DNA from 3 places in the Virgibacillus carmonensis genome. Region 3 is predicted to be linked to each of the others. Evidence: riboswitches for the same ligand, from Rfam matches in the RefSeq annotation. Region 3 holds a riboswitch; each other region holds the start of a gene.

Region 1 (10,779 bases), on a different contig from region 3:
TTTTAATATGTTCAGCAATTTTTCAGTACCACTTCCATCACCAATAAAGATTGGTACACCTAGTGACATAGCTGTTCTTGCAGCATGAAGTTTTGATTTCATTCCACCCGTACCAAACGTTGAACCCGAACCATCTGCTGCATCCATCATATCTTCCGTAATATCCTCTAGGTAATCAATTTTTTTTGCTAACGGATTTAACCGCGGATTCTCATCGAATAGTCCATTTATATCCGTTAAGATAATTAATTGATCAGCATGAACATAACCACTTACAAGGGCAGATAACATATCATTATCACCAAAAGTTAACTCATTAATGGCAACTGTGTCATTTTCATTTATGATGGGTAAAATTCCTCGGTCTAACAGTTCGGTGATGGTGGAGAAGGCATTTCTGAATCGTTCCGGGTTGGAAAAGTCATCTCGTGTTAACAATAGCTGTGCTGGAACAATATCCAAATCTCTAAATTTTTCAATATAGGATTGGATTAATAGACTTTGACCGACTGCTGCCGCTGCTTGTTTTCTTTTGATGGTACTTGGTATAGAAGTGTAGCCCAGCCTTGTAAATCCAGCAGCAACTGCACCCGAAGAAACTAGTATTACTTCATGATTTGCCTTCCTGAGTGCAGCAAGAGCATCGATATGATCTACTAGTCTTTCGTGATCAATTTCGCCTTTTATATTCGTTAAAGAACTACTGCCAATTTTAACGACGACACGTTTTTTCCCCATCTAGACACGTTCCTCTCATGCAGCCCGTTAAATTAAATATGGCCTGAGCGCAGGTCATTAGTATAACTTTCTAATAAAATAAGGCTTTTTTCGTAAGCTTTGTTGTTATTTAATCCTTGTGAAAAATTGTTCCTAACATCCCGCTCCATATCCGCGGGCTTGCGCTGGGGTCGTCGTGTATTTCCTTCGCTAGCATGGTGTTTGACTTTCGCTTCAGGCAGTCGACTCCTGTTTAGAAAAACAGCAGCTGAAGCGTTGCCCGCGGAAAGCGACGGCCCGAAGCGGAATCGGGCGTTGCCTTTTTAAAAGAACCTAAAATAAAAAAACCCTCATCTCTATCTAACAGAGACGAACGTTTAGAACATCCGCGGTACCACTCTAATTATTCCGCGTCTTGCAGAATCGGCTTGGGCTTTTAACGGATGCGATCCGATCAGTTTTAACTAACATCTCAAAAATGCGGTTCATTACACGTCCTGCACCGGCTTTCACCACCCCGGCTCGCTTCTGCTGACCTTTGTAATTACTCTTTTCTTCATCGATTTTATTAATTTCTCCTTATTATACAGAATCATCGGAACAAGTCAATAGAGAATTTTCAGTATTTATTTTCGTTTTGATTACTTTGTTTTCAAGCTTTCCTAACTTTTCTATTTCTAATGTTAAGACATCACTATCTTGTAAAAATTGTGGTGGATTCATTGCAAAACCTACCCCATTTGGCGTACCTGTCAAAATAATATCTCCTGGTTTTAGCGTGATTAAACCGGAAATAAATTGAATGAGGAATGGGACATCAAAAATTAACCGACTTGTATTTGAGTTCTGACGTTCCTCCCCATTCACAAATGAGCGAATAGATAAATTGGACGGGTCCGGAATTTCATCTGTGGTAACCACACTTGGTCCAACCGGTGTACTGCGATCAAGCGTTTTACCCTGTAACCATTGAGGTGTACGTTTTTGTAAGTCACGAGCAGATATGTCGTTGGCAATTGTATACCCAGCAATATAGTTAAAGGCTTCTCCTTTACTGACATGCGACGCTTCTTTCCCAATTACTACTGCTAACTCCACTTCATAATCTAGCTTTTCTGTAAAAGTAGACTTTTCAATGTCATCTTCGGGGCCAATTAATGCATTGCTGAATTTCGCAAAAAGAACAGGAAACTCAGGTACATCACTCTCCATCTCAGCCGCATGTTCAGCATAATTCTTTCCAACGCAAATGATTTTTGAAGGAACCGGAATTGGTGTGCTCAAATTCACTTCATCCCGATCAAACATTAAACCGTTACTGGCATGAATTACACTGTACTCGCAGGCCTCCTTTGCCCGCTCTATTGCACTTATTCCCATTGAAAAAAATGAAGAAGGATCTGCTGGAAGAAGGTTATCGATTGAATGGATAACATCCTTTTCCTGTTTAGAAATCAGCAATTCACGATAACTTTCCTGCAAATCAACCACCTTATTATCTACTAAACAACCTATTCTAAAATCACCTGGTTTTCCTTTAAATTTATAGTTAATTAATTTCATAATTAACACCCCTCGTTTTCTTGACTCTAATTTTGTTTATAGTACCATATATTATCAATCTATTCCCAATGTCCAATCTGAAAATATTGAAAATTCCCTCTTGACATTTAATAGTTATATAGGTATTGTGTTTATTAACATCTAAATTGAATATGTAATTTTCTTATCCAGAGAGGTGGAGGGACTGGCCCTTAGATACCTCGGCAGCAGACTTATTTTTATTTTTAGTACTGTGCCAATTCCAGAAGCGTAAAGCTTGAAGATAAGAAGAGTAATAATCACGTTGCCTAAACCTCTTCTTATTAAAAGAAGAGGTTTTTTATTTTAAATAAAAAGAAAGAAGGAATGTACTATGTCAATCACACTAACGAAAGCACCATTCAGAGCAGATCACGTCGGGAGTTTATTACGGCCTGACAACCTACACAAAGCGAGAACAGAATTTAAAGAAGGTACTATTACCGCGAATCAATTACACGAGGTTGAAACGAAGGAAATTAAACGGATCGTTGATAAACAAATAGAGATTGGTTTAGAGCTTGTAACAGACGGTGAATTCAGGCGCACGTGGTTCCACTTAGACTTCTTAGAGCACTTAAACGGATTTGAAGGATATGTGCCTGAACAGGGGTACTTATTTGAAGGGGTGGAAACAGAGAAATATAACGTACGAAACACAGGAAAGATTTCCTTTAATCCAGACCATCCTCACTTAAAAGACTTTGTTGAATTAAATGAAATTGTTAACGGTCGGGCGGTTGTGAAACAAACAATCCCAAGTCCAAATCAATTATTTAACGTTGGTATTCATGACGAATTTATATACCCAAACATTGAAGAATACGCGAATGATATTATAAAAGCATATCAAGATGCTATTGAGGCATTTTACGAAGCTGGTGTACGTTATTTACAATTAGACGATGTTTACATTGCAGGGCTTTCCGCACCCGATATTCCATTCAATGATGGTAAGTACACAAGGGAACAATTAATCGATTTAGCATTACGTGTGATCAATGGTTCTTTGGAAAACAAGCCTGAAGATTTAATCGTGACAACGCATCTATGTCGTGGCAACTATCAATCTACTTGGGCGTTTGAAGGAAGCTATGCACTTATCGCACCAACATTGTTAGCAAAAGAAAAAGTAAATGGCTTCTTTTTGGAGTATGACGATGAACGTTCAGGAGATTTTAAACCATTAGACTATATTCCAAATGGCGGGGCACAAGTAGTTCTAGGTGTCGTTACATCTAAAAATGGCGAACTGGAAGACAAAGAAACAATTAAAGCACGCATTAAAGAAGCTTCACAATACGTGCCGCTTGAACAATTATGTCTAAGCCCACAATGTGGATTTGCTTCAACCCACCACGGTAATAAATTAACTGAGGAACAGCAATGGGCCAAATTGAAATTTGTCGTTGATGTGGCAAAAGAAATTTGGGGATAGTACAGCCTTCCAAAGAAAAGGATTCAATTCATAAATGAATTGAATCCTTTTCTTACGTTAAGCCTTGTTGGTTTTATATTCCTTTTTGTTTTATACTTGATATTGAAAAGATATCTTGTAGAATTGCCCACTAACGAAATGTAAAGAGGTGCCTATGATAGCTATCCTGCATCAGTTAAAGAAAATTTACCACCTTTTAGTTGATCGTCCATACCCCACTCGGGCTACTGTGGCTGAAAGATATAAAATTATAAAAATACTGGGGATGGGAAGCTTTGGCATCACCTACCTCTGTGAAGACCTAACGTCTGGAACTAATTGCGTATTAAAGCAAATGAGGCCAAGCAAACATAATAGTAAGTCTGGCCACCAACTGTACCATAATGAAATCTCGATTCTTGATTCACTTCATCACCCTTGCATTCCAAAGCTGTATCATCATTTCCCTTATAAAAATCACCTATTTTATTCAATGGAATTTATTGATGGAAGTAATTTAGAGGATGTATTATTTGTGGAACACAGTAAGTTTAAAGAAAAAGACGCTCTCCTGCTTTTAAAACAGGTGCTTAATATCATTGAATATCTCCATATCGAAGACATCGTCCATAACGATATTCGTATTCCAAACATGATGCTTAGGGATGAAAAATTGTATCTAATCGACTTTGGATTAGCAAGCAAGCTGGATAGTGCAGAGGGTACGAAAGAAAGGGTAAAGCAAATTCAAGACGATTTCTATGACCTAGGAGATATCCTGCTTTATTTATTGTATTCTTTTTATGTGCCCATTAATAAAAGGCCCCGTCCATGGACAGAGGAATTAAGGTTGCAAACACCAACTAAGCATATGCTGGAACGGTTATTGGCTATTAAAGATCCTTACGAAAACGCTTCTGAAATAAGAATAGATCTAAACCAGGCATTGTCTACAGTATAGAGTGGCAACGCTTTTCTTTCCACTCTTCCAGAAAAAGGCCAGTTCCTCTCTTTAAAAGAGAAACTGGCTTTTTTAGCTGCTACTCCTAGAACTTTTTCGTTTATATCTTCCGCTTCCTTGATACGGAGAGTGTCTAGAGCCACGGCTACTGCTTCCGCTATAACGATGTCTGTTTCTTCCACTGGAACCACTTCCACTATAATGCTTGCGATGTCTTCTGTCGCTTCCGCTTTCGGTATATTTAGCTACATTATGCTTTACTTTTTTCATGAACTTTTTAAACATTAGTAAACCTCCATTTCTATGTGGTCTATTTTTGCTTACAGTTTAAGTATAACCGAAGTAGGTTCATTATAAATTAACAATTTTTCAACAATTGATTACAAAGCTATCTCCGAATATGAAAACCTGTAATTATGTAGATTCTCCACTATACCTTCTGCTAAAACTACTTCTTTTTATAGTTGTGACCTTTGGTTGAATGCGGTGCCAAGTACGTAACACTGGTTTTTTTATTTTTCAGAAAGGCTGTTTTAGCAAAATTCTGTTGTATTGATAAAAACTGCGACGTATAGGCTGGGTTGTTTTCCGCTGCGGACAGTTGCTTTCCGCGGACACGGCTTCAGCCTCCTTGCCCCGGCAAGGGGTATGCCGACGTTGTCCGCAAAGGACGGTTTTAGTCGGCCCTCATCATTAACCACTTCCTGCAGGGTCTTCAGACACGTGCTGTTCTAAGCAGGAGTCAACGGTCCTCCGCTCCAAACAACTGCCATAATAATGGAAATCATGCTCTAATCAATAAATTGGTTACAATCGTTCCGTTATTGGACACCACTGTAGCGGAGGAAAAACACGGAGACTCCTGCGGGAACAGCGAAGACGATGAGACCCCGCAGTGAGCGGTCTTTGCAATCGAGGAGGCTTATCGCGAGCCCGCGGAAAGCGTAGTGTTTTTTCCGCAGAGGTCGTAGGGCACGAAACATGATTTTTAGTTATGTCGCATTTTATAGCTCTCAAAAGCAACATTCTTTACGAAAACAGCCTTCAGAAAGCATACATTTTGAAAGTAAAGTTTTATAGGATATTTGTCATTATTATTTTTACACTATTTTAATAAATCTCAACATTTAATTCATATTGACTTAAAGAAGATTGTGTAATGTAGAAAGTGAACTAAAAGAGAAGGAAGGTGCCTGCCCCTGGGTCTTTTTATGAACTTTTAAAGAAATTACCATTTAAGGAGAGGATAAACTATGATTCAAAACATTGGCGTACCCGGAATAATTCTTCTACTTGTGATTGCGTTAATTATTTTCGGACCATCAAAGCTACCGGAAATTGGCCGGGCCTTCGGTACAACATTGAAAGAGTTTAAAAAATCAACGAGGGATCTCGTTTCCGGTGATGATGAAGCGGCTGAAAAAAAGTCAAATGAGTATTCCGGTACCAGTGAATCAGAAAGTGATGCAGAAATGAAAAAGCAGAAAACAGTAGTGAAGATGGGAAAAAAATAGCACTGAACAGAAGATGTAAAGTAATGGTGCTTGATCTTCTTTACGTCTAATGGAGGTTGCTTATGATAAACAGTAAAATGGCAGTCCTGGAGCATTTAGAAGAATTAAGGAAGCGTATTATTATTACCGTTTCTGCTTTCTTGCTTTTCTTTATCGCAGCGATGATTTATGCTGGCGATATTTATGGATGGTTAGTAAAAGATTTGGAGATACAGTTAGCAATTCTCGGGCCAACGGAGATTTTATGGGTGTACTTGATGGTAGCCAGTATCATTTCGCTGGCTGTGACGATTCCTATCGCGGCGGGACAGGCCTGGCTTTTCATCCGTCCGGCACTGACGAAAAGAGAGCAAAAAACTACGCTCGCCTATATCCCAGCCTTGTTCATCTTATTTGTTTCAGGAATTTGCTTTGGTTACTATTTGATTTTTCCGATTGTGCTAGAATTTTTGTTGGCGCTGGCTGGCGACCATTTTATGACATTCTTTACAACGGAGAAATACTTTCGATTTATGCTAAGGATGACGCTGCCCTTTGGAATTTTATTCGAATTGCCAGCAATTGTAATGTTTTTAACAAGTCTTGGAATTATTAACCCGTTTCAATTGAAAAAAATACGCAAACAAGCTTACTTTACTTTGATTGTGATTTCGGTTTTGATTACACCGCCTGATCTTGTCTCAGATGTTTTGGTGATTTTACCTTTATTGCTTCTCTATGAGTGCAGTATCAGTTTATCAAAAGTGGTCTATCGAAAAAAACAACACTCTGTGGCAACCGCTGCATAAATAAGGCAGAAAACTACACATAACTGGATTTTCAACCGAAGCCTTACAACAAACTTGGGAGGTATGTATTTTGAATAATGAACAAAAGTGGAACAAAGATGTCAGCAGAAGAGATCTATTAAAAATGGGCGGAACGGGTGCTGTGGCACTTACAGTAGGTTCCGCTTTGTCCCTGCCATTTTCCGGAGAAGCATTGGCTAAGCATGGAGGGCCGAATCCCCCAAAAATGGGACAACCAGGTACGGCTGGTTATGGACCAATGGTAAAGGACCCGGGTGGAATACTTGATTTACCAAAAGGCTTCCAATACCGAATCATTTCCGAAGAAGGCAACAGTCTTTCAGACAGTCGGCCGATACCAGGGAATTTTGATGGGATGGCTGCATTCCGGGGACGCCATAATTCAACTATCCTAGTTCGTAATCATGAATTGACAGGCGATACTGAAAATCCAGTAATAGGAAAAAATCCATACGATAAAGACAACACTGGTGGAACGACAGCTCTGCTAGTTGGACCCAATAATAAAGTTATCAAAGAATATGTGGCCTCTGCAGGGACGATACGCAATTGTGCAGGAGGGGCAACACCATGGGGAACGTGGATCACCTGTGAAGAAACCCTTGAGAAAGGCCATGGTTACGCATTTGAGGTAGATCCGAATGACCCTGAAAATAACTTGTCCAAAACACCTATTAGAGAAATGGGTGCATTTTCTCATGAGGCTGTGGATGTCGATCCGGCAACAGGCATTGTTTACCTGACAGAGGATGGAGGTCCAAGCTTTCTTTACCGTTACATCCCGAATGACAGGACTCCAAGGCCGGGCGCTCTGCAAAAAGGAGGCAAACTTCAGGCTGCAGCGATGGAAGAGATGCCTGCTGCAATGGCGGAGTCTTTTAATACCGGAAGAAAATACGGAATTGTCTGGAAAGAAGTAGATCCTGAAAAACCCACAGATGATGCAATCACAAAAGGATGTATTCAGTTTGACCGTTTAGAAGGCACACATTTTGTAGCGGGTGTTTTGTGGTTTAGCGACACCTCTGCCGGATACAGCAAGGGACAAAAAGGCCGAATCTACCGCTATACACCATCGACCAATAAATTAGAATTGTTCTACGAAGCATCGAGTGCTAACAAGATGGAAATGCCCGACAATATCATTGTTGCACCTTGGGGAGACCTTTGGTTTGTAGAAGATGGACCAGGAGGCGACCGGATCATGGGTATCACACCGGAAGGCGAAGTTTATCAATTTGGCGAAAACCGACTGAACGATTCCGAATTAGCCGGTCCTACTTTCTCCACTGACGGGAAAACATTTTTTGTAAACATTCAAAACCCAGGTCTTACCTTTGCGATTTGGGGTCCGTTTGCACGTGGAAATCATGGACGAAAGCATAAGATGGGACATGCTGCACCGCCTAAACATTTTGCGCCAAATCTGTCGGATAAAGTGATCGAAGCTGCACAAGCTCAGGGCATGACCCATCTAGAAGCGGCAGCATTTCAACGTCATGGCATTCCATTATTTTAATTTCAATTAAATAAGACTATAAGCGTAAGCACCATCGAAACAATCACAGTACAGATTATACTTACCTGCGGCGATTACTCGCAGGAGCTTTCCTTAGTGGTCAGCCTCGGCAAGTTTAAGACGAATCTCTTTGTGATGGTATTTATCACAAAGAGGTTCGTCTTAACGTTCGATTGGAATATCACTACTCATTCGATATATCTAAAACCTTGAGTGTCTAGGTGCCGGAGGTAGACAGTTAAGAAAAGCGCAAGGGCCTTGAAAGACACGACAAGCATAAGCAGAGCGGTGCAGTGTGAGTGCATTGCTCGCACGGAAGCGAACTGCTTATGTCTCGAGTGTCTAGGCGCTGGAGCTAGACAGATTAGAAAAGCGCAAGGGCCTTGAAAGACACGACAAGCATAAGCAGAGCGGTGCAGTGTGAGTGCATTGCTCGCACGGAAGCGAACTGCTTATGTCTCGAGTGTCTAGGCGCTGGAGCTAGACAGATAATCGCCAAAATTTTATACTTTCTTTGCTCTTAAGAGAAACGTGTTGAGGAGTATATCGTCCTCTGCACGTTTTTATTATTGAAAAACCCAACTATTTGAATTATTTTTTTAACCATTTATCCCTTCATTATCTTGACATGAACCGTTCTTTTTCTCGGCCCATCAAACTCACAAAAATAAACACTTTGCCATGTCCCAAGAATCAACAATTCTTCAGAGATGATTAGTGTCTCACTAGCACCAACAACAGATGACTTCATATGACCATTCGAGTTCCCCTCCGTATGAACATAAGCGCCCTTATTTGGAAATGTTTCATTTAATCCGAGTTTCAGGTCCGTTTTCACATCAGGATCAGCATTTTCATTTATTGTGATGGCTGCAGTTGTATGCGGACAATAAACGACCATTATCCCATTCCGCACACCACTTTTAGTTCTTGCTTCGTTTAAATAGTCATCTAAATTGGTGAAAGATTGTTTTTCATTGGTCGTAATAGTGAAAGTGAATAGGGTTTTGCTCAACGTTAGTCACTACCTTCCCTTATGTTAATTTGATAACACTATACTATTTTATAGATTTTTTTGAGTCTTCATTACATTACCTGTTATATCTACTACCAGAATATCTAGCAGCTCAAAAGTCATTCTACTATAATACAGGAAATATTGAAAACACATAGATCATTCCACTTAAAAACCTCCTGTCATATATAGAGCTGATGTTCAATAGATAGTTTCTCTTAACTAATCTTTATTAATGTACTGGGATCAGTAACTACATTACTATTTGGATATTAAACCTTAATCTTGTACAATTAAATAAATTAGTTTGGAGGGGTTGATATGGCTCAGGTGTTGCTTGTTGGAGGGGGTCATGCGCATTTATCTATCATTCGTGCATTATTCAAAGAAACCATCGCACATAAAGTAACAGTTATTTCCTCCAGTAACTATCAATATTATTCTGGAATGTTCTCAGGTTTTACTGAGGGGATTTATAACGAAGAAGAAACACGTATCGATTTGAATTCTTTATGCCAGAAAGGTTCTGTGCATTTTATTGAGGACACAATTATCTCGTTAGATCCACTTAAAAAAGTCGTACATGGTCAATCAGGGAGAGACTTTTCATTTGACGTTATTTCATTTAATGTTGGATCGGATACCATTTCAACAAAAGGGCAACCCAGCTTAACTAAGATTAAACCGAACTATTTATTTCCAAATGAAATCAAAGCTTTCCGTTCCCACGAAAAACCTGTAGTAGTTGGGGGTGGGTCTGCTGGAGTTGAATTGGCACTATCAACATTGGCATGGAGAAAAGGAAATAATAGAGAGCAGAATGTTACCTTAATAAGTTCATCCCCACTTCTTCATTCAAATGGACATGCTTCGATGAAGAAAATTAGAAGGATAGCCTTGAATAAAGGATTAATTTTCTATGAAAATGAGTCTGTTAATCATATTCAAGATAACGTCATTACTACTGATAAGGGCAGGACTGTCGAGTTTTCCAAAGTGCTTCCCTTAATTGGACCAAATGCTACAAGTCTGTTTAATAATAGTGCATTAACAATAGATTCTAAAGGCTTCCTTCTGGTTGAAGATACCTTGCAAAACAGGCAATATCCGTTTATCTTTGGAGCTGGTGACTGTGTTACATTATCATCCCATCTGGATTTACCAAAGAATGGTGTATTCGCAGTAAAACAGGGTACTGTCTTATGGGAAAACATAAAAAGGCATATTAATCAGCAAAATCTACTAT
Region 2 (10,779 bases), on a different contig from region 3:
ACTCAAATTCGCGCAATAAAGGTTCATAATCACTTCAGTGCGCTTTTTGGCTGATATGTTGCGCGATTCGGTCGTGTTACCGCGCGATTAGCACCTTCGATTGCGCGATTTCCAGCCGAACTTGCCAAACTACCTAAAATGTACACACCCGTTCGATTATTCATCAATCAAGTCCATACTAAGATACCGTTCGCCACTGTCAGGTGCAACACATAGCACGCGTTTCCCTTTTCCCAATCGTTTTGCAACTTCAATTGCGGTATAAATGGATGCTGCTCCAGACAACCCCACAAATAGGCCTTCTTGTTTCGGCAACTTTTTAAACATATCAATCGCAATCGCGTCTTCTATTTGCATAATTTCATCATAAATGGTCGTATTTAATATGCTCGGCACGAAACCTGGACTAGTCCCCACTAGCTTATGGCTACCAGGTTGGCCACCTGATAAAACTGGCGATCCTTTTGGCTCCGCAATTGTAATCACAAGTTCCGGAAGTTTTTCCTTTAACACTTCGCCTGTTCCCGTCACGGTTCCACCTGTTCCTGCCGTGCATACAAATGCATCTAATTTCCCGTCCATTTGTTCATATATTTCAAGAGCTGTTGTTATTCTATGTACGTCCGCATTTGCTTGATTCTCAAATTGCTGTGGAATGAAACTGCCAGGATTTTCTGTTCGTAATTCCAATGCCTTTTTAATAGCTCCAGGCATTTTTTCTTCGCTTGGAACTAATACAACTTCCGCACCATAAGCTTTTAAAATATTTCTTCTTTCCATTGTGCTGTTATCAGGCATGATCATAATTGCCTGGTATCCTTTCGCAGCTGCGGCCATGGCGAGTCCAATCCCCGTATTCCCACTAGTCGGTTCAATAATCAGGCCACCTGGTTTCAATAATCCCGTTTCTTCTGCAACCCTGATCATATTTATCGCTGCGCGGTCCTTGACACTTCTGCTTGGGTTAAACATCTCAAGTTTAACAAAAACTTCTGCGGCATCATCCGGGACAAGCTTGTTCAACTTTACGATTGGTGTATCTCCCATCAACTCTGTTACATTATTTACAACTTTCATTCAAGACACCTTCCCAACTTAATTCCGAGTATTCCTCTCTATATGTTACTAATTAACTTCTGGTCTTTACAAACTATTTGTCTTGCTACTTTATTATGAGTGATATTAAGAAAAGCGCAAGCGCCTTGTAAGACACGACAAGCATAAGCAGAGCGGTGCAGTGTGAGTGCTTTGCTCGCCCGGAAGCGAACTGCTTATGTCTCGAGTGTCTAGGCGCTGGAGCTAGACAGACACGAAAAGCGTAAGCGCCTTGTAAGACACGACAAGCATAAGCAGAGGGGTGCAGTGTGAGTGCCTTGCTCGCGCGGAAGCGAACTGCTTATGTCTCGAGTGTCTAGGCGCTGGAGCTAGACAGACAATCGCCAAATTTTTATATTTTCTTTGATACTTGAAAAAAGCTTGTAGAAAAACCTTTTTTCTACAAGCTTTTTTTCAATGCCCAATTATGCTTTCGACCGATAGCTCAAATTATGTTCTTTTAGTGTTTCGTCTTTTCCAAATAAGAAATGCTTCTCCATATCAGGGGAGTATTTTGAATTAATTGTCTCAACGCCTACCGCTTCTGCCACTGCACGAAGCATTGCTGGTGATGCCCCACAACACAAGCCAATATAATTAATGCCGATATCCTTTGCCTCTTTTGCCCACTCTGCTAATTCATAGCGATTATGGTAAAGAGGGTCCAGTGCTGTCGGGAAGGTTGTTTCTAAAGGTAAATGACAGCTGCATCCTCCATCAGGCAGATTAAAGAATGTCGGGTTTTCTTCACTTGTGCGGTATGGAATAGGCAATCCACCCACATATCCACCAACATTTTTTCGTATGTCCGCGAGATATGGTTGCATCGTGTGAGGACCCCTGAAGCAATTCATGCCAACAACTAGCGCACCTTTTTCAGATAGGACTTTACAAGATTCATCGACAGTGTAGCCGTCTCGTAAAATATTTTCTCCCATTAAACCAAATGTAATGACTGCTGGTAAATCTTGTTTTTGAATTTCCTCTAAAGCGATAAGTGCTTCTTCATGGTAATAAAACGTTTCACCATTTATGAAATCAACTCCTTCTTCCTTACACCACTTCACCATTTCGGCAAATATATTTCTTACTTTGGTCTTAGATTCAGAGTCTTCTGGATCAAAAATATTCGTATTTGATATATTTCCAGCCACCAACGCTTCTTCTTTTGTATTTTCCTTGGCAACCTCTTTTGCGAGACGGATAGCATTTCTATTTAATGGCTCTAGTAACTCTTCTTTCCCAATGATACGCATTTTTTCCCTGTGGGCATTATATGTAAAAGCTAATACAACATCAGAACCAGCATTCATATAATCCCTGTATGCTTGTTTAAGCGCTTCAGGGTTATCCAGCGCCACCTCGGGAACAAAGGAACCAGCTTGTAAATATCCCCTTCGTTCCAATTCGAATAAATACCCTTCCCCACAAATAACAGTACCTTCTCTTAAACGTTCTTCCAAACTACGCTTCATTTCTTTTCCTCCTCGTATACTTTCATTAGCCAAAAATAAAACCCCTTCTTATATAAGAAGAGGTTTAGGCACGTGGCTAGTTACTCTTCTTATCTCCAAGCTTTACACTTCTGGAATTAGCACAGTATTTAAAAAACCTGTTGCTGAGGTTTCAAAGGGCCAGTCCCTCCACCTCTCTGGATAAGAAAATTACATTATTTAATTATTAATTAGGTTACATGTGTTGCTATTGAATGTCAAGTATAGATTTATAATATTTCGAAATAACTCAGTAAATTCTTTTAGACTACGAAATTATAGAGGCCAGCTATACTCCATTGCCTGTCGGTGAGAAAACTAAACTTGAATCTCCTCTATAACCGATTCCAATTCACTAATAGATGCTTCCACTATTCTTTCATACAGGCGCAAAATAGACTCTCCATAGTCGTCTCCCGGGACGGCCCATTTACCATTTAGGGCCTGCCATGTTGGTGCGCTCCCCCGTTGAACTAGATCAAAACGCGGATCAATCAATGGATACTTATCAGGCAATGATTCCGTAGAAGCATAGGCAAACAGGTGTTGAATGTGTGCAAGAGCTCCATCTCTTGGGGTGGCAAAACTAGCACCTTGATTATCAGGTCCCGTAGCACCAATCCCAGCATAATTATTCTGCCCAGATTCAACGACACCTGTAAAACGGAAGTAGTCGGTTTCATGCAAGGCTTGTGCGAAAGCAATATCTCCTTTAATACCATAATACTCCCCGAATTCTAAATAATATCTTCCTAATGCGGGCGCATTTGGATTAATAGCATGCACATAACGATTTAACTGTTCTGGAGATAAAAGAATTGGGCCTGAAATTGGATATCCTGAAATAATAGTTTCTTCCTGATCCCGGTCTTCAACAATAAAAGCATTTTCAATCCCTGCTTCTTTAACTCTTGCTAAACGTTCCTCTGCATTTTTCCTGTTCTCAAAAGCTCCAGCTTGAACACGATACCAAGTTTCACCAGTTATATTGGTTGGGTCGACAAACGCAGGGATCCCCTTGGTATCAAGATAATTAACCCGATTGTCTGCATTTTCCCTTTCCTTAAAAGATCCTGCAATGACATGATAGGTCGTTACCATAGTAGTTTCCTCAAGAATATAAGCGTCGCCTATTCCCGCTTCCTTAACCTCCGTCAATCGCTGTTCCGCATTAGCTCGATTTTCGAAAGCACCAGCCTGTACACGGTACCAAGTATCACCAGATACAGTGATTTCACCAAAGAAAGCAGATATCCCCTTGGAATCAAGGTAAGCCACCCGTTCTTCAGCGTTCGCTTGTTCTTGAAAGGATCCAGCAATCAATTTATACAGTACATCCGATGATACTTTTTCCAGATTAAAGGCACGCTCCAGACCATTTACATGCCCCCGGGCTACTTTTTGTCGATAGGAGGGGTCGGCCAATTTCGTTGCATTGCCTGCATTATCAATAAAACCATTTTCCGTTAATAAGGCTGGCATTATCGATTCTCGCAATACATGAAAGTTAGCCTGTTTTTGCCCCCTATCCGTTAATTCATTAACAGCAGTAATTTCACTGTGCAAGATATCCTGATACTGCGCTGTCAGGGATGAATCAGATAACCCAATATAAATATAATCCTCATATCCTTGCGCAGAACCATTGAAGGCATTGCAATGAATCGACAAAAAATAGTCCGCATTCCATGCATTGGCTTCATTTGTGCGTTCTGCTAAACTTACGGAAGTATCTGTTGTACGGCTCATATTCACCTCAACATCTTTATATTCGTTGTTCAGCAGATCACGGATACGTAAGGCAATATCTAGTACAATATTCTTTTCCTTTAAACCTTGTCCGCTAGCGCCTGGATCAGAACCACCATGACCTGGATCTAAATAAATTTTAACCATTAAATTCCCTTCTCTCTAATTATTTGCCACGGATTTGTAAAAACTACTGAGTACTTGGCAAATTAGTACTCTATTTATTCTATGATTCGAGGAGAAAACCCGCTGGGGCAGCTGTGCTTAAAAACCTGAAAACAGGTGATTGTCCAAGTTTATGTTCTAGTCAGGAGATTCATAGAGTTTAGTTTAGAGGTAGAAAAATAATCAATCAAACCTATTAATTATTAATGCCTGCCACCTGAATATACTCAGGTGGCAGGCATGGTAGAAAAAATATCTATTCTGTCAACAACGGATAATATCCTTCTTCATTATGTGTTTCTCTTCCTACAAGTGGTGGGTTAAACACACACACCATGCGCATTTGCGTTCTTGCCCTGAGTTTATGTTTATCGTTATCATTTAAAAGATACATTGTTCCTGCTTTAAGCTGATAAACATCTCCAGTCTCAACCTTTTCAATTTCCCCTTCACCTTCAATACAATAAACTGCTTCGATATGATTTTTATACCAGAAATAACTTTCTGTACCTGCTTTGATAATTGTATCATTCATACTAAAACCGACATTGTCCTGTTTCAATATAAACCGACGACTTGACCATGTTTCGCCAGACTTTTCATCCTCTGTTCCAATAATATCTTCAAGTGATTTTACGATCATTTCTATTCCCCATTTCTTTATAAGTGCGTGTTCAAAAAGGCGGCAAATTAGAAACAAGAAGTTCAAGGCGCGAAGATTTTGAGGACCGGAACGTATGCTTTTAATACGTGAGGACCGGAAAAACTGCGCAACGAAGAAATTCGCCGTTTATCATTTGGTGACTTTTTGAACATCCTCTTTAAGTTAGTTTGATAAATACATTATTGCGCAAGAACATGTTTAATACTCTCATCGAGTATTTTCAATCCCTTGTTAAGACCATTCTCATCAATAATAAGTGGTGGGAGAAATTTAATAACTTCATCGTTCGGTCCCGACGTTTCCACAATTAAGCCACGCTCGAATGCTTCCGCACAAATTTTACCTGCGAGACCATATGTATCAATTGCTAGTCCCTGCATTAAACCTCGTCCGCGGGCCTTTCCTTTTAGTTCCGGGTACTTTTTTATGATAGCTTCAATAGCGTCATTCAAAATAACAGCCTTTTGCCCGATTGCTTTACTAAAATCGGCTGTTTCCCAGTTTGTTAACGCTTCTGTTGCAGCAATAAACGCTAGGTTATTTCCGCGAAATGTTCCATTATGCTCTCCAGGCCCCCACTTGTCATACTCAGGTTTAATTAACGTGATTGCCATTGGTAATCCGATGCCACCGATTGATTTCGAAAGACAGACAATATCCGGGTTAATTCCAGCGGGTTCAAAACTAAAAAAAGTACCAGTTCTTCCACAGCCAGCTTGAACATCGTCAACGATCAATAGAATATCCCAGCGTTTACACATACTGTCTATTTTTTTCAACCATTCGAATCTAGCGGCATTCATACCGCCTTCCCCTTGAACTGTTTCTAAAATAATAGCAGCCGGTAACGCTACACCGCTTCCGTTATCCTCCAGAAACTTTTCCAAATAGGCAATCTCATCCTGACCTTCCACATAGTCATCAAATGGCATTGATACAGTATGATGAAGGGGAATCCCTGCTCCATGTCGTTTAAATGAATTTGCTGTTACAGAGAGGGAACCGATTGTCATTCCATGAAATGCATTCGTAAAACTAATTACCGTATCACGCCCTGTTACTTTTCTAGCTATTTTCAGTGCACTTTCAACTGTATTCGTGCCAGTTGGTCCAGGAAACATTACCTTATAATCGAGTTCCCGAGGTGTAAGAATTACCTCTTTAAAACGCTCAAGAAATTCTTTTCTTGGAGTTGTTCCCATATCCAGGCTATGAATAAGTCCATCATTACGAATATAATCGATCATTTTTTCCTGCATCACGTCATTATTATGACCGTAATTTAGTGCACCTGCCCCTGCAAAAAAGTCAATATATTCTTTTTCGTCTATGTCCCACAGCTTATACCCTTTGGCCTTTTTAAAAATGGTTGGCCAGCCTCGGCTGTAACTTCTCACTGCTGATTCCATTTCCTCAAACGTTTTCATCTTTGCGTTACTTAATACTGCAGTTGTCATCAAATCGCCCCTTTTTTCAATTTGTTTTCTTCTTGAATAGGTCCAATCTTATACAATAATTCATCTTCATGTCCTGTTTGCGGAAAGTCAGTTGCTGAAAAATAATCCTCTGTTACACAATTCGTATCGAGCTTTTCCGCAAAACCATGAAACAAGTTTTGTGATGGCGTATTTGATGGTGAGACAGTCGCTTCCACATAGTGAATGTTTTCACAAGACTCACGTTGCAATAGTTGAAACAACATCTTCGTTCCAAACCCTCTGCCCCGTTCCGATTCATGAACAGCTACTTGCCAGATAAACAATGTATGCGGTGTACCTGGGTGAATAAAGCCGGAAATAAACCCAACCGTTTCCCCTTCATCTATAGCCACAATCGATGTTTCCGAGAAAATTTCACACCACATAAGGTAGCTATAGGAGGAATTAAGGTCAAGAACACCTGTATGTTTAATAAGTTCCCAAACAGCTGCCCCGTCTTCTTTTTTAGGCCTACGAAAATGAAATTCAGTTTTTATATCTTTTGTATTTGTCATTTCACTAGTTCCACTTTTAATGCTCTCACCTCCTGATCAATTTTAACGCACTATAATAGCATAGATTGAATTTACTGATTTCGTCAAAACCAAATAAACGTTGTATAGCCCGTTTAAGCATGATTCTATACGATTAGCGATACGTAATCGGCTTAGCCTACAATCTACTACCAAATAGTACATAATAAACAGAATTTCAAGTATAAGTACACTGTCACCTGAAACTATTTTGAATAGTACCAGGTGACAGGTATGCGCGTTTTCAAGAACCCTTATAACCCTTCCTGAATATCTCTTGTACAGTGTGAACTGTTACATAGGCATTCGGATCAATTTCCTGAACGATTTTCTTTAACTGGACAATTTCCTGTTTATTGATAACAAGATAGAGAACTTCTTTATTCGCCTTTGTATACCCACCTCGCCCTTCTAAAACGGTTATACCACGTGCCATTTTATTGGTAACTTGATCAAGGACTTCTCCTGGATCTCTGGAGATGATCATAACGGCTGTCTTTTCATTTGCTCCTTCGACGATGATATCAATTATCTTAGCACCAACATAAACGGAAATTAATGTGTACATCGCCTTTTCCTGTCCAATAATAAAGACGGATCCTGCGATTACGATAATATCAACAACCAGCACACCTTTCCCAATGCCCCAGCCTAATCGTTGATTCGCTACCTGTGCTATTATGGCTGATCCACCAGAAGTTCCGCCCGCGCGGAAAATTAATCCTAGGCCGAAACCAATTGTGACGCCTGCAAATAAGGCAGCTAATAATGTATCACCATTTAAATATTCACCTACTTCTACCGTAAGATGCAAAAAGATGGAGGATGCCACAATGGAAATAATGGTGTACACAATCACTTGCTTATTAAACAGCTTATAACCTATCGCTACTAAAATTGCATTAAGCACAAAGTTAACAATACCAGGCGACCATTCAAATAAATAATAGGTAACAATCGTAATACCAATTATTCCACCCTCAGATAAGCGATTAGGGATAGCAAAGTAATTGATACCAAACGCGAATATAAAGGAACCAATAATAATTAAAAGGATTTCTTTTATTTCTTTTGCTGATATTTTGTTCACGTACGATCCCTCCTTTTCTATCATTCTACACTATTTGTGTTTCCAGCTTGACCGATATTTTAAATTAACCCTTTTAACGTTTTCGCTGTTTTATTCCACAAATTCCAGTTTTTAAAGTTCCATATAGTTTGATTTTAGAGTATTAGAGCAGATTTAGACCGATGAGCTGAAAATACCTCTAAATGACAACGCTTACCATCACTATTTCGCTTATATACACCCGACTTGCGTAAAAACCCTTGAAGTATATATAGGAAGTGTTATTCTAACTACGGCAAACAAAACCGTTCGTTAAGCATTATTAATTAAAAATAGTACATTATTATATGCAAAAATAAAATTGTATTTTCAATAACTAGGGTCTACCCTACTTGGAATGAAAATTAGAAGGAGTGTTGACTTGACACCAGAAATTGACGCAAGACGTATCGTAATTAAAATTGGGAGTAGTTCCCTAACAAGCATAAATGGAGAAGTGAGCCGTAGAAAACTCGAAAAACTAGTTGATGAAGTTGTTCGATTAAAAGAAAACGGCCATGAAATCCTGCTTGTTTCCTCAGGGGCTGTGGCAGCTGGATACCGCAAGCTCGGCTATCTCAATCGTCCAGATTCACTACCTGAAAAGCAAGCATCCGCTTCCATTGGCCAGGGCCTACTTATTGAAACCTACTCTGACATCTTCATGTCACATGGATATGTGGCTTCACAAATACTAATCACCCGTGATGATTTTTCTGATGAGAATCGTTACAACAACGCACGAAATACCATTAATGTATTACTTGAAAGAGGCATCGTTCCAATCGTAAATGAAAACGACACGATTTCGATGGATTTTTTGAAATTCGGGGATAACGATACACTTTCCGCAAAAGTTGCTGGGCTTGTTGATGCTGATCAACTAATCATTCTATCTGATATTGATGGTTTGTATGATGCGGATCCACGTAAAGACGAAAATGCCAAGCTTCTTCAAAAAGTTCATGAGATTACACCATCAATTGAAGCTGCTGCTGGTGATCCTGGTAGCGCAAATGGTACAGGCGGAATGAAATCAAAGATAGATGCTATTAAAATTGCAATGGCCTCAGGGATACCTTCCTTTTTAGGAAATGCAACAACTAAAAATATCGTGTTTGATGCTGTCCATAATGATGCAAAAGGCTCCTACTTTGAACCAAAGAAAAACATCCAAAATTTAAATCAAAAAAAACAATGGATCGCATTCAATTCAGGACCTAAAGGCAAAGTAACGGTGAATCATACAATAAGAGAAGCAATCATAAACGAAAGAATTAGTTTAAATCCAACAGACCTTCGTACGGTAACTGGACGCTTTGAAAAAGGAGCAGTTGTGACAATTATCGATGTCGAAGGCGAAGTAATTGGCTTAGGCGTGGTAAACTACTCTTCAGAGGCATTGAATAATTTAATTAACCAAAAGGAAATTGAAATGAAAGACTATGAAAAAGTTGCGATTGAAAGTAAACACCTTGTCTGCCATTTAGATGCGGAAGTACCGGTAGATAGTTTAGTAACAAATTAATTGGAGGGATTAGATGACAGTAACGACTAAAAAAGTAAATGTAGAAGAACAGGCAAAACTTGCTAAGAAAGCTGCTAAAACGTTATCTTTATTGACGACTGAAGAAAAAAATGAAGCACTTCTTACATTGGCTGACACAATAGACAATGAGTATGAAACGATACTAACAGCCAATAAAGAGGACTTAAAAAACGGTCGTGAACAAGGACATGATGACGCGTTTATCGACAGGTTGACACTTACCAAAGAACGGATTGAGGAATTTGCTCAAGGTCTACGTGAAGTGGCTGAACTAGACGACCCAACTGGCATTATCAATTCAGACTGGAACCTTGATAACGGATTAAACGTACAACAGATAACTGTACCGCTTGGTGTTATCGGAATGATTTATGAAGCTCGTCCGAATGTAACAGTCGACGCGACAGGTCTGGCACTAAAATCTGGCAATGCCATTGTCTTAAAAGGTGGTTCCTCTGCGATCAATTCCAATAAGACCATTGTAGAAGTCATGCATCGCGGTTTAGAACAAACAAAAGTGCCAAAAGAAGCTGTTCAGTTTATTGCGAGCACCGATCGCGAAGCAACACAACAATTATTTACTATGAAGGAACATATTGATGTGCTGATTCCTCGTGGAGGCGGCTCGTTAATCAAAGCAGTTGTTAATAACGCAACAGTTCCCGTATTAGAAACAGGTGTTGGAAATTGCCATCTTTATATTGATGCGGAGGCAGATGTCAAGAAAGCATTAGCTATACTAGTTAACGCCAAAACTGACCGCCCAGCTGTCTGTAATGCGTTAGAGACTGCAATTATCCATAAAGACTGGCTTGAAGCAAATAAGGATGCACTGATTGAAACACTTCAGGAAAATGACATCCAAGTCCATGGTGACAGTACCATCATGAAGCTTATCCCAGGTGCAGTTCCTGCTAGTGAAGCCGACTGGGCAAATGAATATTT
Region 3 (10,396 bases):
TTCTCTAAATGCAGAGTATACAACGAGAGTCGTTATCACAACAGAGATAAGTGCTCCCATCGCAATAATTGCTAAATAACCTGGGCCTAAAGCTACTATAATGATTGGTCCTAAAGCAACCTTAGGCATTGCATTTGCGATGACAAGGTAGGGGTCTGTAACCTTTGCAAATTTAGATGACGTCCAAAGAAAAGTTGCAAGTATTACACCTAATACTGTTCCGAGTACAAATCCAATAATAGTTTCAATGACAGTTACTTGTAAATGTACAAAAAAGCTTCCGTCTGCAAATTTCTCAACAATTTGTATAATAATTTTAGAAGGCGAACTAAAAAGTAACGGATCGATCCATAAAAGGGAACTTGCTAATTGCCATATACCAAAAAATAGCGCAAGTATAGTGAGTTGCCATGCAAAAACACTTCGCTTATCGTGCTTAATCCTTTTTTTGTATTGTTCATGAAGTTTCTCACTTGATTTATTGTTCATGATCCAGTCACACCTTTATAACTGGTAGTAAAAAAATGGAAGGTTAGATAAGAACGGATATTATGCATCGGCTTTTTCATGTTTATCTAACTCCTTCCAAATTCGATCAAATAAAACTTGATATTTCGGATGTTTACGTGCTTCAAAAGGTGTTATTGTTCGTATTTCAATAGGTACATCAAAGGTTTTGGCGATACTGCCAGGATTTGAAGACATCAAAATGATTCGATCGCTCATGGCAATTGCTTCCCCAATGTCATGAGTAACTAATATCGAAGTCTTATTGTATGCCTGCAATAATTGAAAAACAAGATCCTCTAGCTTTAGCTTTGTTTGGTAATCCAGTGCTGAAAATGGTTCATCTAGCAATAATATTTTTGGATCAGTAATAAGTGTTCTTACTAATGCAGCGCGCTGTCGCATCCCACCCGACAATGAACGCGGATAAGCATCAGCCACATTTGGTATACCGACTTCTTCTAATAAGTTTTGTGCTCTAGCTTTTGTTTCACTTGTGATCAATCCACCTAATTTAGGTCCGATTAATATATTTTGCATGATGGATTTCCAAGGGAACAGGTAATCCTGTTGAAGCATATATCCAATAGATAAGTTTGTCTCTTTTAGCGGCTTTTCCTCTAATATAACTTCACCGGAAGTTTGAGGAACAATTCCAGCGATGATAGAAAGAATAGTTGATTTCCCGCAACCACTGGGACCGAGTAGTGAAATGAATTCTCCTTCGTTAATGGAGAATGAGATATTGTCTAATGCCTGTGTATAGCTTTTTTCTGAAAAATAATGGTGTGACAATTTATCTAAGGTTAGAAACGACATTTATTTCCCTCCTTAGTTTATAACTTCCTCTGCGTATTTCGTATTTACTAATTCCTCATATGGTACATCCGCAGGTAACTCTCCAGCTTCTTCCATAATGTCTTTTAGGTTGTTCCATTCTTCTTTATCTAGAATAGGGTCTGTTGCAAATGATCCTTGCTGTTTATATCGTTCAATCGATGACGCAAGAATATCTAACTCTGTTTCTTTAAAATATGGCTGTATAACTTTCGCTATTTCTTCAGCACTGTTTTCGGCTACCCATGTCTGTGCTTTATAAACAGCTTCAGTGAATTTTTTAATCTCCTCATCGTTTTCATTCAGGTAGCTTTGTTTCGCCATGAAAACGGTGTAAGGTACGTGCCCTGACTCTTCACCGAAAGAAGCGACAATATGTCCCTTTCCTTCTTTTTCAAAAATACTTGCTGTTGGCTCAAATAATTGAACGTACTCAGCGTCGCCAGAGACAAATGCTCCAGGTATATTTGCAAAATCGATGTTTTGCAACAAGTTAAGATCTTGATGGGGATCAATATCGTTTTGCTTAAGCACAAATTCCCCAACCATTTGAGGCATTCCACCTTTACGTTGCCCTAGGAATGTACTATCTTTTAGATCTTCCCATTTAAAATCTGGATGGGGTTCTTTTGCAACTAAAAAAGTTCCATCTGTTTGCGTTAATTGTGCGAAGTTTATGGCATAATCATTTGCATTCTGTCCATACACGTAAATGGACGTTTCAGAACCGACAAGTGCAATATCTGCACCATCAGAAAGAAGTGCAGTCATTGTTTTGTCACCACCCCAAGTTGTTTGGAGTTCAACTTCCAATCCTTCTTCCTCAAAAAAGCCTTTCTCAAGAGCAACATATTGAGGAGCATAAAAAAGAGAGCGTGTTACTTCAGCTAATTTAATAGAGGACTTTTCATTTGAATTACATGCTGTCAGAAGAACAATTGTTAACCCAATAAGCAATGTAAAGGTTATTTTTTTCATAAGCTCAGGTCCTTTCTTTCGAATAGAATAGTGTCTAAATAGTTTATGAAATCCATGTAAATGTGTGATTGCCTATACTAGGAAAAAGTGTGGTTTGTAGAATGGGACAGACAGAATACTAGCGATTATAGTTCTTTACTGTCCAAGTGCTAGACAGTTTTAGAACACAAAAAAACCGGCCTTTGTGTAAAGACCGGTTTTTTTGTGAGTATTAACCTCTATATAATGGACCAGCGTTACTAATTTCATCACTGGCTTGTGTGAATTTCTTAAAGTTTTCATGGAACTTCACTGCAAGCTTTTTCGCTTCTGTATCGTAAGCTTCTTTATCTTCCCACGTTTTCTTTGGAACTAAAACTTCATCAGGAACTCCTGGGACATGCATAGGGGTTTCCAATCCAAAGATATCATTCTTTGTTGTTTCGACCGTGTTTAGTTCACCTTCAAGTGCTGCATGAATCATAGCGCGAGTATAAGAAAGCTTCATGCGATTTCCGACGCCGTATGATCCACCGGTCCAACCAGTGTTTACTAAGAAAACATTTGAGTTAAATTGATCTATTTTCTCACCTAACATTTTTGCATAGGTTGATGGTGCAAGTGGCAAGAATGGTGAACCAAAACATGCAGAAAATGTTGCTTGTGGTTCTGTAACTCCACGTTCTGTTCCGGCTAACTTGCTTGTATATCCACTTAAGAAGTGATACATTGCTTGCTCTTTTGTTAATTTACTGATCGGTGGTAACGTTCCAGATGCATCAGCTGTTAAAAAGATGATGGTATTTGGGTGACCAGCAACGCTAGGTGTTACAATATTATCAATATTTTCTAATGGATATGCTGCGCGGGTATTTTCAGTTAACGATGTATCATCATAATCTGGAATACGTGTATTTTCATCAAATCTAACATTTTCTAACACTGAACCAAATCGGATAGCATCAAAGATCTGTGGTTCTTTTTCTTGTGACAGGTTAATACACTTTGCATAACAGCCACCCTCAATATTGAATACACCGTTTGGACTCCAGCCATGCTCATCATCACCAATCAAACGACGATATGGATCAGCTGAAAGTGTTGTTTTACCTGTTCCAGACAGGCCAAAGAATAAAGCAACGTCTCCTTCTTGCCCTACATTTGCAGAGCAGTGCATGGATAACACTTCACGTTGTGGTAAAAGGTAATTCATAACAGAGAAAATGGATTTCTTAATTTCTCCAGCGTACTCAGTTCCACCAATTAGAATAATGCGTTTTTTAAAGGAAACAAGAATAAACGTTTCTGAATTCGTTCCGTCAACTGCGGGATCCGCCTTGTACGTAGGTGCAGAAACAATAGTAAATCCTGGGTCATGTGATTGTAATTCTTCATCATCTGGTGTAATGAACAATTGTCTAGCGAATAGGTTATGCCATGCATATTCATTGATGACTTGAATTGGTAAACGGTATTTTTTGTCAGCACCTGCAAAACCTCTAAATTGGAATAATTCATTTTTTTCTTTTAAATAATTCATTACTTTTGTATATAGGTTTTCAAATGACTTTTCGTCAATTGGTTGGTTCACTGATCCCCATTCAATAAAGTTTTCACACGTTTCATCGCGAACGATAAATTTATCATCAGGGGAACGGCCGGTATACTTACCGGTAGTTGCTTGAATGGCACCGGATGACATTAATGTACCTTCATTTCGATCCAGTATTCTTTCAACTAAACGAGACACAGATAAGTTTTTTTGTACCTTCTTATGGGAAATTAATTCTTCTAGTAATGATGATTGTTCCACCGATTTCATGTATGATACCTACCTTTTTGGATGGATTTTGTTTTTAAAAAATAAGTTTTATTTATATATGTTTGTAAATCTGTTTATTAGTATAACACATTTATAAAATTAATCCATACTAATCTATTATTTTATATGCAAACGCATAAGAAAAATTTCGTATTAAGTTAAAAAAAGTTGACATCATTAATTGATTTCGGTACGATTAATCTCGAACGGATACTCTCTTATTCAGAGTTGGCGGAGGGACAGACCCTATGAAACCCAGCAACCATCACTTTTGTGAAAAGGTGCTAACCTGATGCAAGGATCACTCCTTGAACAATAAGAGGAAATGGCCACAACACCTTTCCTCATGAATACAGGAAGGGCTTTTTTTGTTTTAGGAATTTAAATATACTGAACCTTGGTTACAGTAATTATAATAGTAGCCATATCCAGCTACAGCGCTTAGCGGCTAGTGGACTTCATCTTCACTTCATCACAGCAAAAGATTCATTTTTGACTTTCCCCATTACGGGCGATAAGTCAAGTTCATCTAATCTTGCACAGGTCAATCAGTCCATACGCCACTGACCAAGCGCTTCCGCTTTTGTTTTCATACTGGAAAGACAGAGATCCGTAACTCATTATAAGGGGAGGATTTAGCCATATGGCTGCAAATCGTCGTTTATTCACATCTGAATCTGTTACTGAAGGGCATCCTGATAAAATATGTGACCAGATATCAGATTCCATTTTAGATGAAATTTTAAAAAAAGATCCACTTGCACGTGTTGCGTGTGAAACAACTGTAACAACCGGGTTAGTATTAGTTTCTGGTGAAATTTCTACCAATACGTATGTAGATATTCCAGCAATCGTGAGACAAACGATTAAGGATATTGGCTACACCCGTGCAAAATATGGTTTTGATGCTGATACCTGTGCTGTTCTAACTGCAATTGATGAGCAGTCAGCTGATATTGCAGGAGGGGTAAACACTGCACTTGAAGCACGTCAAGGTAAAATGACTGATGATGAAATCGCTGCAATCGGTGCTGGGGATCAAGGATTAATGTTTGGCTACGCTTGTGATGAGACGAAGGAATTGATGCCTCTTGCCATTTCGTTAGCGCACAAACTAGCGAAAAGACTAGCAGATGTTCGGAAAGATAAGACGCTGGATTATCTGCGTCCAGATGGTAAAACACAGGTAACTGTGGAGTATGATGAAAATGATAATCCTGTAAAAGTAGATACTATTGTTATTTCAACCCAACATCATCAAGATATCACTACCGAACAAATTGAAAAAGATTTAATTGAACATGTAATTCGTCCTGTTGTACCAGAGCAACTATTAGATGAAACAACAAAATACTTTATTAATCCTACAGGTCGATTCGTAATTGGTGGACCACAAGGTGATGCGGGACTTACTGGCCGTAAAATTATCGTTGACACGTATGGTGGATATGCTCGCCATGGTGGAGGAGCATTTAGTGGGAAAGATTCTACGAAAGTGGATCGCTCGGCGGCATATGCGGCGAGATATGTAGCAAAAAACATTGTAGCTGCTGATCTAGCTAAAACGTGTGAAGTACAATTAGCGTATGCAATTGGGGTAGCGGAACCAGTATCTATTGCTATCAATACATTTGGAACTGGAAAAGTAAATGAAGAGGACTTGGTTCAAGCAGTAAGGAAGTTATTTGATCTAAGACCAGCAGGCATAATACGGATGCTTGATTTACAAAAGCCTATCTTCCGAAGTACATCAGCGTATGGACATTTTGGTCGAACAGATATCTTATTCCCTTGGGAAAAGACAGATAAAGTAGAGGAATTAAAAGCTCTTACAACTAAATAGTAAACATAAACGTCACGACTTTCCAATTTTGGTGTCGTGACGTTTTATTTTTACCTTTTACAAATCTGATTCCTCTTGTACAAATCTATTTCGCATTTCAGGAGAAGGGATCATACACCTATCCTTTTTTCCAAACCATTTATATCTGTTCTTAGCAAGCACTCCATAAAAAAAGTCTCTTATGGGTTTTGGAATAATAATAAAGAAGTAAGCCATTTTCCAAGTTCCTTTTAACTTCCTGCATACTTGAAGTGCAGCTGTTGACTTATAATAACATTTACGATTATCTACTAGTATGAAACTATCAATATCATTTGGGATGTGCTGTTTCTCTACAATCATTTTACCAACCTTACTTTGTAACGAGGCAAATTTATAATGACCTTTTGGATCTCTTTTGATAATAAATTGAACGCTCCAGTTACATAAGTTGCACTCTCCATCAAATAATATAATTTTATTCATCCAAATCTCACCTCTGAGTTACTAGCGCTTTTTATTTTACAAAGATGTATTATGTTTATAATATTGTCCTTTTTCCACATACGTTTTTCTAACGCGTTCCATTTCTTGATAGTCTTCATCTGTAAGCGTGCGTACTACCTTTGCTGGTCTACCTAATGCTAGTGTGCGAGGCGGAATTTTTTTGCCTGGTGGCACAAGACTACCTGCCCCTAGGAATGCATGTTCACCAATTTCAGCCCCATCTAAAATAAGCGACCCCATTCCGATTAGTGCATTATTACGTATGATTCCCGAATGGAGTGTGACCTGATGCCCGATTGTCACGTCGTCTTCTACAATAACAGGATTGTCTGGGCTTTGGTGAACCATTGATAAATCCTGTATACTTACTCTTTTTCCGATTCTAGTTGGCGCTACATCGCCCCGAATCACCGTTTTAAACCAAATACTTGATTCTTCGCCAATTGTAACATCCCCAGTAATTACTGCATCATTTGCGATAAAAGCAGAATCATGAATAGTAGGTGCTATATTTTTATAGTGGTGTATCATTTGTATCCTCCTAAAAGTATGGTGTATAAGTAGTATAACAAAAAATTAAAAGTGAAAGGAGGAAGTGACTTGTCGTATCGTGTGCCGAAATCGTCGCTTTCATTAATGAGTAAGGTATATTTGAAAATTTTCCCGCGGGTTCGTACAGAATTGGGGTATTGGAAAAGCCGTGCGGAGAAAATTCCGAACAAAGAATTACGTAATCAAGCACTTGCAAGCATTTCTTCCAAACGCTTTCATTGTCAGGGCGGGGGAGTATATGCTATTCTCGCAAAGGAGAATTGGAAAGAGGCTATACAATTCATTGTAGCTTACCAAACGATTAGTGATTATTTAGATAACCTTTGTGATCGGAGTACATCTCTTGATCCATCTGATTTTCGAATGTTACATCAATCGATGCTCGACGCGTTATCACCGCAAGTTCCGGTTAAGAATTATTATGAATTGCGTGATGATCAGGATGATGGTGGATATTTAAACGATTTAGTTCAGACATGTCAAGAGACATTATCTAATAGGGAAGGGTATGAAACTATTAAGAAGTTGTTAGTGAAACTTTGCAGCCTGTATGGAGACTTACAGGTTCATAAACATGTGAACCATGGTGAAAGAATACCGCGGCTGACTTCCTGGTTTGACGAAAACAAGGAAGACTTACCACAATTAAGGTGGTATGAATTTTCAGCAGCAGCAGGCTCAACATTGGGCATTTTTTGTTTAGTTTCGTATGCACTTGGTGGAAAAATGTCACCTGAAATGGCGTCAGCTATCTATCATGGCTATTTTCCATATATGCAAGGTCTACATATTTTGTTAGATTATTATATTGATCAAAAAGAAGATAAAATGGAAGCAGATTTAAACTTTTGTGCGTATTATGAAAGTCAATTAGAGCTAGAAAAACGATTGCAAGCTTTTATTGAAAAAACACATAGTCATGTGCAGCGTTTGCCTGATCGACGTTTTCATGAAATGGTTCAACACGGCTTAGTAGGGTTATATTTAGGTGATAGAAAAGTAAGTGATTTGAACGGTGGAACTAATATGAGGAAAGTATTACTTGATACTAGTGGAGGACAAGCAAAGTTTTTCCACTGGAATACAAGGCTTTATTACAAACTTACCGGAAAGTGAAAAACAACCTGAACCGATCAATTGATGATCAAATCAGGTTGTTTTGTAGACTAAACTATAAAACCTTACTCAAAAATGCTTGTGTACGCTCATGTTGTGGGTTACTGAATAGCTCTTCTGGAACATTTTGTTCAACAATGAATCCTTCATCAATATATAAAACGCGATCTCCAACTTCGCGTGCGAATCCCATTTCATGTGTCACGACAACCATTGTCATCCCTTCAATGGCTAGTTGTTTCATAACCTCTAGTACGTCTCCAACCATCTCAGGGTCAAGTGCTGATGTTGGTTCATCAAACAACATGATCTTAGGATCCATCGCTAGGGCACGTGCAATTGCGACACGTTGTTTTTGTCCACCTGATAAAGAACCAGGGTAGCTGTCAGCCTTGTCATTTAAACCAACTTTGGTCAATAATTCTTCAGCTTTTTTAGTCGCTTCTTCTTTTGAAGTTCCGCGTGTTTTCATTGGCGCAAGAATAATATTTTCCAACACCGTTTTATGTGGGAATAGATTAAACTGTTGAAACACCATTCCAACTTCTTGACGAACCGTATTGATATTAACACTTTTGTCTGTAATATCTTGACCATCAACAATTACATGCCCACCAGTAATATCCTCGAGTCGATTTAAACAACGAAGAAAGGTGCTTTTACCAGATCCAGACGCCCCGATAACGCAAACAACTTCTTGTTCTTCAATGGAAACACTAATATCTTTCAACACTTCAAGCTTTCCAAAGGATTTCTTTAGGTTTTTTACATCAATCATTGTCATCGTAGTTCAAATCTCCTTTCAAGAAAGCTAGAGAGTAAGGATAATAGATAAATAATGATGAAATACATGACCCCAACTGCCAGCCATATATTGAAGGCTTCAAATGTTCGAGCGATTACCACCTGCCCTTTTTGTGTTAAATCAGCAATTCCAATTACTGAGAGTAGGGAAGTATCCTTTAAGCTGATTATTCCTTGGTTTGTGAACGTTGGAAGCATCCGTCTGAACGCTTGAGGTAGTATAATATGACGCATGTTCTGTGTACTTGTTAATCCTAGTGAACGGGCAGCTTCTGTTTGCCCTTTGTCCATTGACTGAATACCAGCACGGATAATTTCTGCAAAATATGCACCGGCATTTATTGCTACGGTAATAATACCTGCAGTTGTACGATCCATCGAAATGAATTCAAGTGAGTTAAGACCATAATAGAAAAAGAATAATTGTACTAATATAGGTGTCCCACGGATTGCATCGATAAATATTTTAGCAATAAAGTTAAGAATTTTCCAAGGAGACAAGCGCATTAGTGCCATGATTAAACCAATAATAAAACCTATAATAATTGCTACTAAAAATATGTAGATAGTTATTTTTAATCCTTCCCATAGATATGGTAGAGAGTCAATAATAATATCCATTTGTCCATCCCCCTTCATTAAAATGGACGCGCTTTAAAAGCGCGCCCTTATAAAATTTTTATTGTTCTCCAAGATACGTATTTAAGATTTCATCATACTTGCCACTTTCTTTTAGTGCTGCTAATCCATCATTTATCTTTTGGAGAAGTTCATCATTTTCACCTTTAAGTACAGCTATCCCATAATTGTCACCATTTAAGCGATCTCCAACGAGTTGCAACTTAAGGTCACTTTGAGCGATCGCATAAGAGATTACTGGATAATCTTCAATAAGTGCATCAGCAGTTCCATTTGCAACCTCTTGGAACATGGATGTACTATCGTTTACCTGAACAATTTCATATCCATATTCATCTTTATTTTCTTCTGCAAAGTTTGCTCCAGTTGTTCCTTTTTTAACGGCTACAGTTTTTCCTTCTAAATCTTCTAAACTAGTAATCTCAGTGTTACCCTCTGCAACAACTAAAGACAAACCTGCTTCAAAGTATGGCTCAGAGAAATCAACAATTTCCTTTCGGTCTTCCGTAATACTCATGCCAGCAATTGCAATGTCCAGTTCCCCAGCCTGCATTGCTGGAATAATGCCACTGAAATCCATTGGCGTGAGTTCTATTTCAAAGCCTTGATCTTCGGCAATTGCTCTTATCAAATCAACGTCAATTCCTTTGTATTCGTCACCTTCTTGAAATTCAAATGGTGGATAAGTCGTATCGATACCTACTTTATATATTTTTCCATCTTCATCACCGCCGGATGCATTACCTTCATCTGAGTCACTAGACCCACATGCTGCTAATAAAACCATTAAAGCGAATAAAAGACTAAATAAACAAATCTTCTTCATTGAATTG

Evidence for each region. Region 3 has a riboswitch for S-adenosylmethionine ahead of metK (methionine adenosyltransferase). Riboswitches for the same ligand answer to the same signal wherever they lie in the genome.
Region 1: it holds a riboswitch for S-adenosylmethionine, as region 3 does, so the genes downstream of both, AC3G7N_RS14750 (5-methyltetrahydropteroyltriglutamate--homocysteine S-methyltransferase) here and metK (methionine adenosyltransferase) in region 3, are expected to answer to the same signal.
Region 2: it holds a riboswitch for S-adenosylmethionine, as region 3 does, so the genes downstream of both, AC3G7N_RS15095 (homocysteine S-methyltransferase family protein) here and metK (methionine adenosyltransferase) in region 3, are expected to answer to the same signal.

The regions. Positions count from the first base shown of each region.
Region 1 is NZ_JBYQFJ010000020.1:27,955-38,733, forward strand. Features, by position in the region: partial or broken gene proB (glutamate 5-kinase) at 1-738, opposite strand, end outside; T-box leader at 1,080-1,286, opposite strand; gene AC3G7N_RS14745 (fumarylacetoacetate hydrolase family protein) at 1,300-2,280, opposite strand; SAM riboswitch class I at 2,441-2,549, shown strand; gene AC3G7N_RS14750 (5-methyltetrahydropteroyltriglutamate--homocysteine S-methyltransferase) at 2,633-3,736, shown strand; gene AC3G7N_RS14755 (serine/threonine protein kinase) at 3,891-4,676, shown strand; gene tatA (twin-arginine translocase TatA/TatE family subunit) at 5,930-6,190, shown strand; gene tatC (twin-arginine translocase subunit TatC) at 6,253-6,978, shown strand; gene AC3G7N_RS14770 (alkaline phosphatase PhoX) at 7,049-8,518, shown strand; gene AC3G7N_RS14775 (secondary thiamine-phosphate synthase enzyme YjbQ) at 9,126-9,533, opposite strand; gene AC3G7N_RS14780 (FAD-dependent oxidoreductase) at 9,855-10,779, shown strand, end outside.
Region 2 is NZ_JBYQFJ010000021.1:20,302-31,080, reverse strand. Features, by position in the region: gene AC3G7N_RS15105 (hypothetical protein) at 30-164, opposite strand; gene cysK (cysteine synthase A) at 157-1,077, opposite strand; gene AC3G7N_RS15095 (homocysteine S-methyltransferase family protein) at 1,521-2,570, opposite strand; SAM riboswitch class I at 2,657-2,757, opposite strand; partial or broken gene AC3G7N_RS15090 (SPOR domain-containing protein) at 2,907-3,671, opposite strand; partial or broken gene AC3G7N_RS15085 (N-acetylmuramoyl-L-alanine amidase) at 3,696-4,484, opposite strand; gene AC3G7N_RS15080 (ectoine synthase) at 4,759-5,145, opposite strand; gene ectB (diaminobutyrate--2-oxoglutarate transaminase) at 5,346-6,623, opposite strand; gene ectA (diaminobutyrate acetyltransferase) at 6,623-7,159, opposite strand; gene AC3G7N_RS15065 (YitT family protein) at 7,422-8,258, opposite strand; gene proB (glutamate 5-kinase) at 8,668-9,813, shown strand; gene AC3G7N_RS15055 (glutamate-5-semialdehyde dehydrogenase) at 9,827-10,779, shown strand, end outside.
Region 3 is NZ_JBYQFJ010000047.1:5,140-15,535, reverse strand. Features, by position in the region: gene AC3G7N_RS19525 (ABC transporter permease) at 1-489, opposite strand, end outside; gene AC3G7N_RS19520 (ABC transporter ATP-binding protein) at 550-1,326, opposite strand; gene AC3G7N_RS19515 (ABC transporter substrate-binding protein) at 1,339-2,322, opposite strand; gene pckA (phosphoenolpyruvate carboxykinase (ATP)) at 2,534-4,123, opposite strand; SAM riboswitch class I at 4,339-4,445, shown strand; gene metK (methionine adenosyltransferase) at 4,767-5,966, shown strand; gene AC3G7N_RS19500 (thiol-disulfide oxidoreductase DCC family protein) at 6,024-6,431, opposite strand; gene AC3G7N_RS19495 (gamma carbonic anhydrase) at 6,468-6,983, opposite strand; gene AC3G7N_RS19490 (tetraprenyl-beta-curcumene synthase family protein) at 7,053-8,120, shown strand; gene AC3G7N_RS19485 (amino acid ABC transporter ATP-binding protein) at 8,176-8,904, opposite strand; gene AC3G7N_RS19480 (amino acid ABC transporter permease) at 8,901-9,545, opposite strand; gene AC3G7N_RS19475 (transporter substrate-binding domain-containing protein) at 9,604-10,389, opposite strand.